DNA from 2 places in the Paenibacillus sp. HWE-109 genome. Region 1 is predicted to be linked to the other one. Evidence: predicted binding sites of a transcription regulator. Region 1 holds the regulator's gene; the other holds the start of a gene.
What was found. The regulator LexA, encoded in region 1, represses DNA repair genes until DNA is damaged. The targets are predictions, from matches to a motif close to CGAACATATGTTCG.
Positions count from the first base shown of each region.

Region 2: a site for LexA is predicted at 4,715-4,728, ahead of LOZ80_RS14070 (DNA polymerase IV). Genes of this name have one in related genera too.

Region 1 covers NZ_CP091881.1:2,192,082-2,200,270, forward strand. Annotated here, with positions in the region: gene glnA (type I glutamate--ammonia ligase) at 1-167, shown strand, start outside; gene LOZ80_RS08715 (hypothetical protein) at 422-862, opposite strand; gene LOZ80_RS08720 (aminopeptidase) at 1,076-2,314, shown strand; gene lexA (transcriptional repressor LexA) at 2,394-3,011, opposite strand; gene LOZ80_RS08730 (LysM peptidoglycan-binding domain-containing protein) at 3,160-3,579, shown strand; gene LOZ80_RS08735 (DUF896 domain-containing protein) at 3,715-3,897, shown strand; gene LOZ80_RS08740 (HAD family hydrolase) at 3,942-4,733, shown strand; gene LOZ80_RS08745 (1,2-dihydroxy-3-keto-5-methylthiopentene dioxygenase) at 4,810-5,352, opposite strand; gene metH (methionine synthase) at 5,570-8,189, shown strand, end outside.
Region 2 covers NZ_CP091881.1:3,365,188-3,373,376, reverse strand. Annotated here, with positions in the region: gene LOZ80_RS14085 (FN3 associated domain-containing protein) at 1-3,494, shown strand, start outside; gene LOZ80_RS14080 (YhjD family protein) at 3,687-4,058, shown strand; partial or broken gene LOZ80_RS14075 (Y-family DNA polymerase) at 4,055-4,531, shown strand; gene LOZ80_RS14070 (DNA polymerase IV) at 4,748-5,995, shown strand; gene LOZ80_RS14065 (YhjD family protein) at 5,992-6,447, shown strand; gene LOZ80_RS14060 (helix-turn-helix domain-containing protein) at 6,533-6,877, opposite strand; gene LOZ80_RS14055 (DGQHR domain-containing protein) at 7,012-8,001, shown strand.

The DNA.
Region 1 (8,189 bases):
TCAACCTGAAACAAGCGTTGGACGAGCTGCTTCGTGATGATGTGATTTGTGACACACTTGGCGAGCATGCTTTGGCTCACTTCTATGAGCTCAAAGAAATCGAGTGGGATATGTATAGAACGCAAGTTCACCAATGGGAAAGAGATCAGTATCTTTCCCTTTACTAGAATTGAAACCCTTGACGCCGTTGGCGTTGAGGGTTTTTTTGTTAACGTTCACCGGAAACTTCTTTGCTATGCGATTTTCGGTTTGGGTCTCAAAGGGAATCTAATGAACTGCATGAAGCTTATCGACGAGAAATTGGCTACTTTTGCGATTTAATGAACTGAATTGGTGTTATCGAGCAGATTTTAGGCGGAAAGGTGATCGTTTGCTTGGAATAGCGCGTCTGGAATTCATTAGATTTTCAGAATGACCAATTTTAATCGAATAAAAGGCATTGAGTTCGTAAGGAGGCTGATAGGAAAGCCCTCAAGAAAGAATGAGGGCTGTAAATAGGTTGGATAGGTGGACTCAAAGTAGAAATGTAAGTCAGGTCCTGCTGAAGAATACGTTGATCGGTAATCAGGTTTCCGAATGCATCAATGCCGAATATAGACATAACTGTACTCGTTGAGTTTAAAACATTAATTTGAACTTCATAGGCAACGTTGCCAGCAATAACAAACTCACGAACATCAAAAGAATTAGCGAGCACGATATAAGAGGATACATAGTCCGTATGAAATACCGTTGAATCCACAGAAGCAAAGATTTGTACCGTTATTATCGCGGTGTTATGGGTATCGATATTTCTTGTGTTTACTACAATGTTAGCGGCTCCTGTATTCGTATTCGTAATTACACCAGTTGTAAAAGGCATGTCCAACTTACCTCCCTTCCTTAGTTTCTATTAACATATTCTTCTGAAAAATAAGTGTGAGGGTATTGGTTTAGTAGATATATATTATTGGATAGGATGATGAGAGCACTATTTTATTTTCGGAACGAAATGATGTACGATAGGAGAATCCCGTCAGAATTAGGAGTTTCCTAATTGGATGGGCTTTTTCACACGAAGGAGAGAAATATAGGAATGGACGATTTCACGAGAAATTTGGAAAAATATGCGGAGCTTGTCGTTAAGATTGGTGTGAACTTGAATAAAGGGCAGGATTTGTTAGTCGAATCTCCGCTGGAATCTTTAGAATTAACAAGACTTATTGTGAAAAAAGCCTATGAAGCTGGAGCAAATTACGTGCACGTTCATTGGCAGGATGATGTGATTACACGCAGTAAATTTGAACATGCGCATGATGAGGCATTGGATTATTATCCAACTTGGTACACGGAAATGCTGGAGCGATTTGTCGAAAATGGCGGGGCCTTGCTGAATATTAAGGTGCCAGATCCAGATCTGTACGCAGGTATTGAGGCTAGTCTAATCTCCAGGGCTTCCAAAGCTGCGGCTACCGCTCGTACGAAGTATCAACAATATGTCCGAACGAGTACGTTTAGTTGGTGCCTTATTAAAGCGCCGACAGTTGCCTGGGCATCCAAGGTGTACGCGGATCTGCCAGAAGATCAGCGGGTAGAGGCGATGTGGGATGCTATTTTTCAAATGAACCGGGTGTATGAAGAGGATCCCGTAGCTGCTTGGCGCGTTCACATTGAACAGTTGAAACGTGTTCGGAAACTGCTGAATGAGAAACAATACAAAACCCTGCGTTATCGCGCGGCGGGCACCGATTTGGAGGTGGATTTGCCTGCGCATCATATTTGGTTAGGCGGCGATAAAGCGAACGCTAGTGGCATCCGTTTTGTGGCTAATATGCCAACGGAAGAAGTCTTTACGATGCCGGATAGAACGGGTGTTCGCGGTACCGTATCAAGTACAAAACCCTTGAATGTCAATGGGGCTTTGGTGGATCGCTTTTCGTTCCGCTTTGAAGAGGGGAAGGTCGTTGATTATCAAGCGGAAGTAGGTTATGAACATTTGGCCCGGTTGCTCGAAATGGACGAAGGCGCCCGCTATTTGGGTGAAGTTGCCCTTGTGCCTTACGGTTCACCAATTTCTAACATGAATCGAATTTTTTATAATACAGGTATTGATGAGAATGCTTCCTGTCATCTTGCTCTGGGGAGTTGTTACCCAATTAATATCCAAGGTGGCGCTTCTTTGTCGACAGATGAATTAAAAGCACGAGGCGGCAATACGAGCTTGATTCATGTTGATTTCATGATTGGGACATCGGATCTGGAGATTGATGGTTATTTGGAAGATGGCACGGTTGAGGCTATTTTTCGTGGCGGGAACTGGGCACTTGTATTTTAGTTGGTTGAATAGGCTGTGAAACGAAGAAACCGAGGGAGACAATCTCCGCTCGGTTTCTTTGTTATTCTAAGATGGTTGACTACATATCCCGGAACAAGCCGATGACACGTCCTAAAATCGTCACATGCTTGAGGAGAATCGGCTGTAAGGCGGAATTCTCAGGTTGTAGGCGAATATGATCGCGCTCTTTGTAGAAACGCTTCACTGTGGCTTCATCGTCTTCTGTCATGGCAACTACGATGTCCCCGTTGTTCGCCGTTTGTTGCTGTTTCACAATGACATAATCGCCATTATGAATGCCAGCTTCAATCATACTGTCTCCCATTACGCTAAGCATAAATACGTTATTATCTTTGACCATGCTCACGGGAAGCGGGAAGTAGTCTTCGATATTCTCGGTTGCTGTAATAGGAACACCGGCGGTTACTTTACCAACTAAGGGAACACGCGCGACTGAAATGGCAAAGTGAGTTTCTGCGCCATCGAGGCCCAGAATTTCGATAGCACGAGGTTTGGTAGGATCTCGACGAATTAAACCTTTCTTCTCAAGACGCTCCAAATGGCCATGTACGGTAGAACTGGATGCTAGTCCAACAGCTTCGCCGATTTCTCTGACGGAAGGTGGATACCCCTTATCTTTCACTTCGTTCTTAATGAAATCCAATATAGCTTGTTGACGCTGCGAAATCTTGCTCAATAGTTATCACTCCAATACTGGGAATCATTACCCAAAGTATAACATAGAACCCGAGTTCGTACAAACATAAGTTCGAGAAAATGGGTTGACTCAAACATTTGTTCGTGTTATTCTAATACAAGAACAAATGTTTGGGAGATGATTACTCATGTATATGGCTTATACCAACACAACCAACTCACGTACACTTCATAGATCCGCTAACACATCCAAAGGGATGACTTTCACTTCTGGCTATACTAAAGCTATTGTTCGCTTTGTTCTGTTAGCAATTATTCTTGGAACCGTGTTCTCATTTGGTGCAATTGTGCAGGCCTATGCGGGGGATCCGGCAGCAACGACAACGAGTACATCACTAGCCAAGCAAGCTGTCATCAGAGAAGTCTCCTCAATAGTAGTACCAGAGAAAATAGTTATTCAACGTGGAGACACGATTTGGCAGATTGCTTCCTTACATAAAAAGAATAGGGAGAACATTCGTTCTTATATCGATAAAATCAAAGCAATCAATCATTTGACCACCAGTTCATTGCAAGAAGGGCAGGTACTGATCCTGCCTGGTTCTTAAAGCGATTGATTTCATACTCACTAATTAGCTGAGACGAGGACATGTTCCTACGTCTCTTTTCGTTGTTTCCTTGACATTACTGAATTGGGATGGCAAAGTAATATTCATATTGAATTTTTGCTAGGGAGGATCTTTATGAGCGACGAAATGGATAAAAACATCGAACGTATCAACGAGCTTGCACGCAAAGCCAAAACAGTGGGCTTAACAGATGCAGAAATCGATGAGCGAAATGAATTAAGAAGGAAGTACATTGAGGCTTTTCGAGGCAATCTTAAAGTTCAACTTGATTCGATCAAGTTTACGGACGAAGAGTAATTGCTTGTTCATATAGAAACAACATTCAAAAGGGGATATGAATGATGGCGTTGAAAGCTGTACTTTTTGATTTGGATGACACTTTGTTATGGGATGATCGCAGTGTGCAAGAAGCTTTTGATGCGACTTGTGCGGAAGCTGCCAAACATGTGGCTGTGAATCCCGTAGAATTAGAAGCTTCTGTTCGTAAAGAAGCACGCGCTTTATATGAAACATTTGATACGTTTCCATTCACCAAGATGATTGGTATTAATCCTTTTGAGGGGTTATGGGCTAATTTTACGCAAGGTGAGAATGAGAACTTTCGTAAATTGGAGGAACTGGCGCCTGGATACCGGACGGAATCTTGGACAAGGGGTCTTCGTGCACTTGGAATCGAAGATCGTGAGCTGGGTTATAAATTGGGGGAATTGTTTCCTGCGGAACGACGCAGCCGCCCTTTGGTCTATGAAGAGACATTTCAAGTTCTAGATGCATTGAAAGGGAATTATCAATTGCTGCTTTTAACAAACGGCTCTCCGGACTTGCAAAAGGAGAAATTAGCTGGCGTGCCGACTATTGCCGCTTACTTCGATCACATTGTGATATCAGGCGAGTTTGGCGAAGGCAAACCTGCGAAGTCCATTTTTAATCATGCCTTGGGATTGCTCGGCATTCAGGCAGAAGAAGGAATTATGATCGGGGACAAGCTGACTACGGATATTCTAGGCTCAGGCAGCGTTGGAATGCGTAACATTTGGATTAACCATCATGGCCTTCAAAGCGGTGACGAGATAGTTCCGGTACATGAAGTTACACGACTTCAAGATATTTTACCGATTATTGCCAACGCTTGAGAGATAAACAAACATAAGCCCAACGGTTCATTGGACGCTAGGTCCTTTGCCGTTGGGCTTTGTTCATTAATATGAATTACGCTTTGATAAATTCAGGGTCATCGATGTTGTAAGCAACCCAGCCATCTTTCTCGATGAAGAGGCGCACCGCTACGATTTCGCGGTTGTCCATTAAGGTAAAGAAGTGGTTCGTATTCTCAGGAACGGAAATGACGTCACCTGGCTCAAGTTCAACGTCGAAATAACCAACTTCGCTTTCGGATTTAATAATGAAAATGCCTTTGCCGGACACGATGCCCCGAATTTCATCTTCGGTATGTGTATGGACTTGTTCGAATTTCTTCAGGAGCTCCTCGATGTTTGGGGTTGCATCGGATAGTGCGATAACATCCCAAATTTCGTAGCCGCGTCTAGCGGCCAGGTCGCGAATTTCTTCTTCATACGTGCTGATAATCTGATCTTTCTCTTCATCATTCAGGATGAATTTCTCGCGAAGCGCTTCAGGAAGCTTGTTTGGATCCCAGTGTTCGTAGACAACTTGTTGACTATCCAAGAAGGCTTTAACTTCTGCTTCGCCTTCAATTCGTTCATTGGTATTGCGAATTCTTATTTGTGCCATGCTGCATCCCTCTTTCTAAGTAAATATACTATGTATTATAGTGGAAATGAGGAAGGCTGTCGATGGATGAAGAAAAATTTTTCCGATAAATCCTATAGGAAATAAAGATAATTCATAATCTTTTCATAGAAGCCGTATTCTGTTACACTAAATCTTAACATAAATTGTCGTTTTTATTTCGTATACGCTTTAGGATAAGTTGAAAGGGAGTCATGTAATGTCGAAACCGCCGATTCAAGAGCAGCTAAAGAAAAAGATTATGATCCTCGATGGTGCCATGGGTACGATGATTCAGCAAGAGAACTTAACAGCTGAGGATTTCGGAAGCGATGATCTAGATGGATGTAATGAAATTCTTTGTGTTACACGTCCAGATGTTATCCGCAAAATTCATGAAGCTTACTTCGCCGCTGGCGCTGATATGATAGAAACGAACACGTTCGGAACCACAAGTGTCGTACTTGCCGAGTATGATTTGCAGGACCGTCACCGTGAATTAAATCTTGCTGCAGCCAAACTGGCGATTGAAGCAGCTAATAAATACTCAACACCGGAGTGGCCGCGTTATGTTGTTGGCGCTATGGGGCCAACCACCAAAACCTTATCGGTTACTGGCGGTGTAACTTTCGAAGAACTCGAAGACAGCTATTATGAGCAAGCATTAGCACTGGTTGAGGCTGGTGTGGATGCTATTCTATTGGAAACTTCGCAAGATACGCTGAACGTGAAAGCAGGAAGTATTGGCATTCGCAGAGCCTATGAGAAAACAGGTATTGAGCTGCCGATTATGATATCAGGTACGATTGAACCGATGGGAACTACGTTGGCAGGGCAAAATATCGAATCTTTCTATATTTCGCTCGAGCATTTAAAACCGATTTCCATGGGACTTAACTGTGCAACAGGTCCTGAGTTCATGAGGGATCATATTCGTACGTTGTCGGATATAGCGGATACGGCTATCAGTTGTTACCCGAACGCAGGCTTGCCCGATGAGAATGGTCACTATCATGAGTCACCTGAGTCTCTAGCCAAGAAAATGGCTGGCTTTGCCGAACAAGGCTGGTTGAACATCGCAGGTGGTTGTTGCGGTACTACGCCAGATCATATTCGAGCTTTGGCAGAAACGCTTGGTCAATACAAGCCAAGATTGCAGAACGGGACGCATTTACCAGCTGTGTCGGGTATTGAAACTTTATTCATTGAGCCTGAGAACCGGCCAATCATGGTTGGCGAACGGACGAATATTTCGGGCTCGCGGAAATTCAAACGCTTGATTAAAGAAGGCAAGTTCGAAGAAGGTTCGGAGATCGCGCGGAATCAAGTGAAGAACGGCGCTCATGTTATCGATATTAACTTGCAGGATACAGATATCGACGAAGCTTATGCGGTTGAAGAATTTATGCAGCAAGTTGTGAAAAAAGTGAAAGTTCCATTGATGATTGACTCGACGTATGACCATATTATTGAACTTGGCCTCAAATATTCACAGGGGAAAGCGATTATTAACTCGATTAACCTGGAGGACGGGGAAACGAAGTTTGAAGGGATTTTACCGCTGATTAAACGGTACGGTGCCGCGGTTGTCTGTATCCTGATTGACGAGCGAGGGCAGGCTGTTTCGCGTGAAGCGAAGATTGAAGTTGCCACGCGTTCCTATGAGCTTTTGACTGAGAAATATGGCATGAATCCGGAAGATATTATCTTCGATCCTAATATGTTCCCTGTCGGCTCGGGAGATCCGCAATATATTGGCTCTGCGGTGGAAACGATCGAAGGGATCAAGATGATTAAAGAGAAATATCCAAAGGCCAAAACGATTCTTGGCTTAAGCAACATTTCCTTTGGATTGCCGGATGCGGGCCGTGAAGTATTGAACTCGGTTTATTTGTACCATTGTACGAAGGCCGGTCTTGATTATGCGATCGTGAATACGGAGAAACTCGAGCGTTATGCCTCGATTCCCGATACTGAACGCCACTTGGCTGAAGAACTCATTTATAATACAACAGATGAAACTCTCGCCCAGTTTGTTGCGCATTTCCGTGAGAAAAAAGTGGAAAAGAAAGAGAAGATTTCGAATCTGTCTCTCGAAGACAGACTTGGTTCTTATGTCGTAGAAGGAACGAAAGAAGGACTGATTACGGATTTAGAAATAGCGCTGCAAACTTACTCGCCGCTTGAGGTCATTAATGGACCTCTCATGAAGGGGATGGAGCAAGTTGGACGCCTTTTCAATAATAATGAGTTGATCGTAGCTGAGGTTCTGCAAAGTGCCGAAGTTATGAAGGCATCTGTAACCTATCTGGAACCATTTATGGAGAAATCGGAGACAGCGGTCAAAGGGAAAATCATACTGGCTACGGTGAAAGGCGATGTGCATGATATTGGGAAAAATCTCGTGGAGATTATTCTCTCAAACAATGGCTATAAAATAATAAACCTCGGTATCAAAGTACCGCCGGATCAAATTATCGAAGCTTACCGCAGAGAACTGCCGGATGCAATTGGCTTATCAGGACTATTGGTCAAATCCGCTCAGCAAATGGTCATTACCGCTCAGGATCTGCGCACCGCTGGTGTTGATGTGCCTATTCTGGTTGGTGGTGCCGCGCTTACGCGCAAGTTCACGAAAACACGCATCCAACCGGAGTATGAAGGTGTCGTACTCTATGCAAAAGATGCGATGGATGGTCTCGACATTGCTAACCGTCTCAGCGATCCTGAACAACGCAAACGACTTATTCAGGAACTCAGGGAGAGTCTGGAATCCGATGTGATGGACGCCGGGAAGAAAGAAGAAGCTTTGCCACAGCTAACTCGTGTGAGTTCGTCGG
Region 2 (8,189 bases), 1.2 Mb from region 1:
CGGAGACGACTTATTTGAAAGCGATGGCGGTACGGGGCGGACTTGCAGGTGCAATCGCTTCTGCTAAGTACACCAAAGTTCCACTTGGCAACACGTTGGTTACGGATTGGAATTTTACAAGCCCTACGGTTATTCTGGCTCAAGAGCAAGATGATTTGTACGGCAAAACGTCAGCTCCATGGTCGAATCTATTGGGCTGGGACGCCAATTCGGACAAAGGTGTCTGGGCTAATCATATCGAGACTGATAATGTTTATCGGGACTCAGAAGGCGTTCATCTGTTTACGACGTCCGCGCCTATCGAGGCTTCCACCTCCAATCCGAATTTCTATCTGGATCTGCACGATGCTGGCTTTCCCAACATCCCTGCCGATTACCGCTATTTGAGCATTTGGATGAAGGTGAATCATACGGCCAATGCAGCCATTTATTTCGGGACAGATGCAGGAGCCGATACGAATAAGCTCAGCGAATCACGGAAGGTTGCGTTCCGCAATACGGCGGTTGAAGTGCCGGAATTTCAGCATTACATCATCGATATGGGCGAGCATGCCGGCTGGACGGGGAATATCACGAAGCTGCGAATCGACCCGATGGCGACCTATCCCAGCATGAAGGATGGGATTGCACTCATCGTCAAGGGTATTAGCCTGCTTAGAAAGCAGGATCTTCCAGCCGAGATCCGATTGACCCAATTCGAGACCTCTCCCCAAGAGATCGTATCGCCTGGCGACAGCTTCGTTATCAAAGCTAAGCTGGAAAACATAGGGGCCGGCGCGACAGGATTGTCTGTTCAATTGGATGCCCCTGATTTCCTTGAGATCACGCCAGTCGGGGGCGCGTCAGTCACTCAACTGGCTTCTGGTGAAAGCGTAACCTTAACGTATAATGCCACTGTGCAGGGCACGGGAGCAGGGGCTATCGTTTTCTCGGTAAAAGGCCTTGGTATCCCGGCGACAAGGGGGGTATCGCGCATTTTTAGTGTGAACACGGCCCTCCCGGCCAGCGGTCAGCCCGATGACGTGGTGATCGGGAATGAGGAGGAGCGGTTGGTCTATCCTTCACCTGAAACTACAGGACTAGAAGGTTATGGTTTTGCATGGGTGGAAGCTATGAGAAGCGGCGCATGGAGCCGAATCGCCGTTATGCCGTCTCTGGGAAGCGTACAGGAAATTGTCGGTCAGGACCAATTGACTGTAAAGGAATTGTATGCGGCGGCACCGTCATCCCTAGCTCCGCGAGATTTCGAGATCTCTTTCCAGGCTCCAGATGGCGCTGAATGGTCGGGAGCCGTTCGCGTCACTGACAGTGTATACGGCAACCTGGAATTGAAGCATTCGCTGCAAGCAGACAGGATAAGAAATGTTGCCGCCATTGTCGGACCGACGATGCTGTTGGGGGAAGCTGGGATCCCTGCGCTTGATTCGCAGCATAAAGTAATTCGTTCTACGACAGATCTGCAGGGGGATTATATCAACGAGGCGCTATTCCCCGGCTTGGAATGGCTCGATGCGATGGAGAAGAACAATCGATCCTCGGACACGAATGCGGTCGTAGACACCGTTGATGCCTATCGCTATGTCCCTCATCCACGCAAAATTACCGTGCCCTTAATGGCTATAAGGAAAGGGGATCTGCTCTTTGGGCTGATGTGGGATGCTCGTCAGAAATGGGACGGGGTACATGACCAGCCTTCGGCATTTTTTGGTCTGCCGAATCGTCTAGAGCGCGGGAATGAGACCGTATCTACGAAGCTCAGTTTGTTTATCCCCTCGATCCTGAATGGGATGAATGAAAATACTACCTTCGCAACCGGGATACCGGCATTTTACGATACAACCTTGGCCAATGCCAATAATGAGAATCCGATTCGGGAGCCTTTTAACTTGGCGGCTGACCAGGTATGGACGCTCAAGTCCCAACTGTTTGTCAAGCGAAGCACAGAGATTGCAAGCGCTGTTCATACTTGGACGGACGAGTACGGGCTTCCGGAGCCGCTTGCTTATGCGCATGGAACGATGCAGCAGGAAAGTGAAGCGATCTTGACCAGCTTTGAGAATTTGTGGAGCGCTGCAGACAATAAATGGATGAACCGAATCGGTCCCGCAGCTACGCCAACAATTACCTCAGCATTTGTTATGCCTTATGCTGTCTTGGGTAAATATGGCGAATATGACGAGGTTGCGAAACAGCGAATATCGTCTGCTATGACGGGGGTAGGAAGCACTTATTCCACATATGGTTATATTCTGCCCTATTACTTGGAAGGAATCGCAGCAAGGACGATGGAATCCTTGCAATCTGTGAACGTAGACACTTTGGTTGCTGCAGCAAAGCTGGTGAATCCATCCAGCGTAACAGAGGGTGTGTATTGGGACTATCAGACATTTATCGCCCGCAAAGGATTCCAAACAAGTCCCTACATGGGGCAGTTAACCGATGTGACTGCAGGCTCGAATGCTGAATTTCTCTTTAAAATGCTGAGGCAAGCCCGATTGACGGGCAACGCTGTCGCAACGACCTACGGTCTCGCAGGCCTGAACTATATGAATGAGAGCTTTAGGATGCCAAGAGGCTCACAATCATGGGAGCTTAGAAACATGATTCCCGAACTGGAGACGGCAGCTGTGGCCGTAAGAGCTAACGTCGAAGCGTACTCTTTGACAGGTTCAACCACCTATTTGGATGCCGCCAAATTATGGGCTAACCGCGGATTCCCTTTTATCTACCTATGGGATGACGGAAGCTATGGGGTAGATAAAGCGGATGGGCAAGGCAGTTCCTTTGGCAGCCATACGTTCATGCGTTACGGAGCTATTGCAGCTTTTGGGCAGTCCATCTACCGAGCAGATGGCAAACCCTTGCCGGGAACCTGGTTCGGCCGTTCAGTCCAATGGTCCGGTCATGACTACGGCATTGCTCTCATGGAACTGTACGAAGCGATGGACGGAGCTGGCTTGTGGACAAATTACCTAAACGGCGGCGGGATTGATTATCGTAAGATCAGTGAGGGATTATCCGTCAGCGGTTCACGGCAAACAACCGCAGCAGATAACCGCTATCCGACGCACCTTTACGATGCAGCAAGCTTGCTTAAGTGGGAAACATCGGACTACCTGTATCCGAATTATCAGGGAGCCGAGCTGCTCGGTTTGTTGTTGGGAGAGCGAACGAACCCGATCACGCAGAAAATCACAGTAGGCGCGAAGGAACTTCGCATTAGTGCGCCAGTTGTTTTTGACGTATTGAATATACAGACGAATCAGTTCAGTTTGAGACTTAACTTCTTGAGGCCGGGCGAATACACGATCTTTCTGCAAGGGATCGCAGCGATTGGTCAGGCTCAGCTTGTTGGCACGGATCAAGGTTTAGGAGCGGAGCTCACATCGTATGCTGTCCGTTCAAGCAGCGGCTTTGCCGAGGTGCATCTTAAGGTCACGGCGGAAGGAGCATCGCAAGCAGAGATAGCATTAACTTCGGTTGTTTTGAAGTAATGTAAGGTTATGAAAAAACCAGCAAACCATTGAGGTTTCTGGTTTTTTTTGGCTGCAATGTCAATTTTCCTTCCTAATTTAAGCCTTAAAATGACAGTATTTTATTTCCATTTAAAATCACTTGCATAACGAATACATGTTCGGTATATAATAAGTAACACGAATACATGTTCGCGTATGGTGGTGGAGATAATGAAGGTCAGTTCAAGAATTGAGACAGAAGAGGATGTTCAAATTATCAAGGAGTATACGCTGTTACCCATTTTACTCGATATGCTGGCAAGGGATATGGAGGAACTCAAGATTTACAAGGACAAAATCGTGTATAATCATGTGCTCTTTTATCTGAGAGAGGTCGAGAATGCCATTTACCCGCAATTGCAGCAGCTCAAAAGCAGCATGAAGCAAAGAGATATTAAAGTTATTCAGACTGAAATGAATGCCTTGGGGATTCACGTTGAATACAAGGTCCGCGGTTACATTCACCATTTCACGATGCTTCGCAGTTTAGTCAAGGCAGAGCTTATGACCACGCTTATGAATATGCGAGGGGGATTACGGTGAGCAAAGGAAAGGAACGCACTATATTTCTGGCGGATTGCGAAAGTTTCTATGCGAGCGTTGAGAAAGCGGATCATCCGGGCTTCAAGGACAAACCCGTTGCGGTTGCAGGCGATCCAGCCTTGCGTTCCGGCATCATTCTGGCTGCCTGTCCCGTTGCCAAACAGTACGGTGTTTCGACCGCAGAGCGACTGGGTGAGGCGCTTAAGAAGTGCCCGGAACTGGTCGTGATGCGCCCGCGCATGCAGCATTATATTGATATTTCTCTTATGATTACCAAGATCTACGAAGAATTTACCGATCTGGTTGAAGTTTTTAGTATTGATGAACAGTTTCTTGACGTCACGGCCAGCTTGCCGCTCTTCGGAGATCCCTTAACTATTGCGGAAGCCATCCAGCGCAAAGTGCTTCGGCAAACGGGCGTGAGGGTGCGAATTGGGATTAGCTCCAATAAAATTCTGGCGAAGATGGCCACAAGACTATCAAAAATTCATGTACATAATAGAATAATTTAATAAAACCCTTATATATCAAGGGAATTTTTAGTAATGACTCATGTACATAATTGCGAAACGCAATTTTGATTTATAAACAAGAAAAATAATCGAAAATAAATTTTGTTAAGGTTAATAAATGCAGAGAATGGCATACAATAAAAGCGAACATATGTTTTCTATTTGGGTGGTGTGACTATGAAATCAGAACGAGCTATTATGCTCGTGGACTGTCAGAGCTTTTATGCCAGTGTGGAGAAAGCGGCGCACCCAGAGCTTTGTAATAAACCCATAGCGGTTGGTGACCCTGCCCGTAAGAGCGGTATTGTACTAGCTGCTTGTCCCATTGCGAAATCTTATGGTGTATCAACTGCGATGCGAAATTTTGAAGCTCTTGCTGCTTGCCCAGATCTTACTATAGTCCGACCAAGAATGAAGACGTACATTGATGTCTCTACACTCATTACGGAAATTTATGAAACCTTCACCGACTTGGTTGAGCCGTGGAGCATTGACGAGCAATTTGTTGATGTAACAGGTTCAACGTCGCTTTTCGGATCACCAGTAGAAATTGCACGCCAGATGCAAACAAAAGTTATGCTTTCTACGGGAGTTTGGATTCGTGCTGGCATTTCTTCAAACAAAGTGATCGCGAAAATGGCCACTGACCACTTCGCGAAGAAGAGCGAAAGTGGCGTGTTTGAATTGCCAGTAGATCAGATCGAGTCCATACTATGGCCGTTACCTGTCTCACAAATGTACATGGTAGGGTCTCGGATGACTGCTCACTTTGTAAAAATGGGATTGAATACTATCGGTGATATAGCACGGTTAGAGCTTGCAGAATTCAAAAGGCGCATGCGAATTAGGATGGGACGACAAAGCGATATTAAAGCCGAATATTATTGGCAAACAGCGCGCGGGATTGATCCCAGCCCAGTCGTTGCAAGAGCTTTTGCGAAGCCGCAATCTATTACTCGAGGCAGAACTGTACAGTCAACGAAATACCAGACAATGGAGGATATCGAGCCGCTAATGATTGAATTAGTGATTGAAGTATGCCGAACAAGCAGACGAAACAAGAGCATGGGGCGTGTAGTGACAGTTAGCGCCGGAACGATGACGAGAGGATTTTCGAGGCAGATGACCATACCTTCGCCGACTTGTCTAGAGCACCATGTTGTTACAGCAGCGCGTGAATTGTTCAAGAAAAATTGGAACGGAGATCCCATCACGCATTTAGCTGTAGATCTGTCTCAATTGACAGATGACAGCACGCATCAGCTCGATCTATTTGAGGATATCGAAAGAAATCTTAGGCTCGCCAAAGCTCAAGATAGTATTAAAGACAGATTTGGCGGTGCAGCAATTATTAGAGCTTCTTCACTGCTAGAAACTGCACAAGCCAAAGAAAGAGCGATTATGATAGGGGGACATTATGCTTGAGCAAACTACTTGACGGAAACGGTAGATGGAGCACGAGGTTCATGTCACCAGAACATAGTGCGGCACTTCAGCAGAGACACGAACAGCAAACTCAAACTACAATGCCTACGAAAGAGGAATTGGAGGCGATCCGGGATTTCGTTTTACTCCCGATGTTACTTTCAATTGTTGAAAAGAATAAACAGGAAATTGAAAGAACTTCCTACTCGATGAGAACGGTCTTTGTTAAAGCAGCAAATATCATTCAAAATCTCATGACAAACGACCTTCAAGCGGTACGGAAGCTATTGAAAGAACGAAATATAAAGGTGTTTGAAGATGAGATGATAGACTCGAATCTGCGGTACAAATACATCTGCCGCGGCTACGAGGACAAATTTGTTTTGATTAGAGATGTTGCTCGAGCAGAGCTTATGAAACGTTTAGGGAAGTATTCGGAGCTTCTAAAATAAGTTATTGAGAACATATTTAAAAGAAAAACGAGTGATCTCTAGGACCGTACAAGTCCGGAGTTGCACTCGTTTTTTGCTTCATTGGTTAATTTTTAGCCTCTGAAATTACAACTTCAACCAATTTTTTAATTAAAGTTAGTTCTTTGTCTGAGCATTGTTCAATTAAAAGATGCGTAGAATCCAATAGTTTCGATCTCTCATACTGTGAATTAGTAAGGTCGTAGCCACTAAATAAATTGCTAGGATCTACCCTAAGAGTCCTAACAATCCTTTCGAGGGTTTCTAAGGAAATATTTTTTTCACCGCGCTCAATACCACCAATGTAGGACTGAGGGAGATCAACGAGCTCACCTAGCTGTTCCTGGGTTAGTCCTCTATTTTTGCGAAGATTTCTAATTTTTATTCCTACGTGCTTTGAGAGTTTGGACAACAGGACTCACCTCTATTTCAGACTAGGGGAGTCTGTGTTTAATTTACAGACACTCATAACATATATAACCATTTGATTTTAGATCTTATAAGAACTATTATGGCTTTATATACTAATATCAAGGAGCCAAAAGAATGAGTAATCTTCCACAGCAGTATGTTATTGAAAATGTACTCCAGTGCAAGATGCGAGGCAGGGTTGCATATCAAAGCTACTTTCCTGCATCTGTTGGAATTAATTTAATTTATGTAAAACCATATGATCACCCTTCTGGGAAGGGATATCAGCGCCCAGTCGATGCCAAAAGATGTGCGGATTTTGCGTATTACTTATCTAAAGGGGAAGATGCCCTTTTTACTCCGATTTTATTAAACGCTGCAGCTAATTGGGAATTTGTTTGCTATGATAAACAACGCCCTTCATATGGCAGATTGCTTTGCAAAGGTAGGGCTTCTCTAATGGATGGGCAGCACCGTGTTGGAGGAATAGAAAAGTATGTGCGTGAAACAAATTCAGATATAAATATTCCGTTTTTAGCTTTCCATAGTTTAGATGAAGATGAGGAAATTAAACTATTTGATACTATAAATACGAAAGCAAAAGGAATAGGTACATCTCTAAGTAAATTTCTCCGACGCGATTCTGACGATATCAGTTGGATAGCCACAGAAATGATGACTAGAAAAGATAGCCCCTTCAATTCGATTGGAAGTATCATTGGGAAACGTACAAAAGGAAGACATGTTACCCTTCAGAATTTATATAGAACACTGACATATTTGATGAAGAATGAAAATATTAGTACTTTGCCAAAAGAAGAAAAAATTTATATGGCCCTTACTTATTACAATGCGCTTCGAGATAAATTTCTTTTTGAATGGAAAGATTATAAGGGTTATCGAATAACTCATATTGTTTCTATAGATGCTTTATCTATTGCCGGGAGTGCTGTTTTAAGCGCATCACTAAAAGAAAACAAAAAGCAAGTCGACTTATCGGCTGTCATGAAATATGTAAATAAATTATCAGTGGAGTGGTCATCGGATGGTCCGCTAAAGTATGTAAAAGGATTAAGTGGATCGAAGAAATTAGCTGAGGAGTTAAAAGATCAGATGATGGCTTGATTCAAGGGAAGATAGTGTAGAAAAAGTTAACAGCGGCTGAGAAGGACTTGAAAAATAAGTCTTTCTCAGCCGCTGTTGTCATGCTACTCTTTACCTTTTTTCTTGCTTCGAAATAGGCAAGAAGCCTTCGGGTAACCATGTACTACTGTTTTTTAAATTTTGATCACAAAGTTTGCTCCAAACAGACA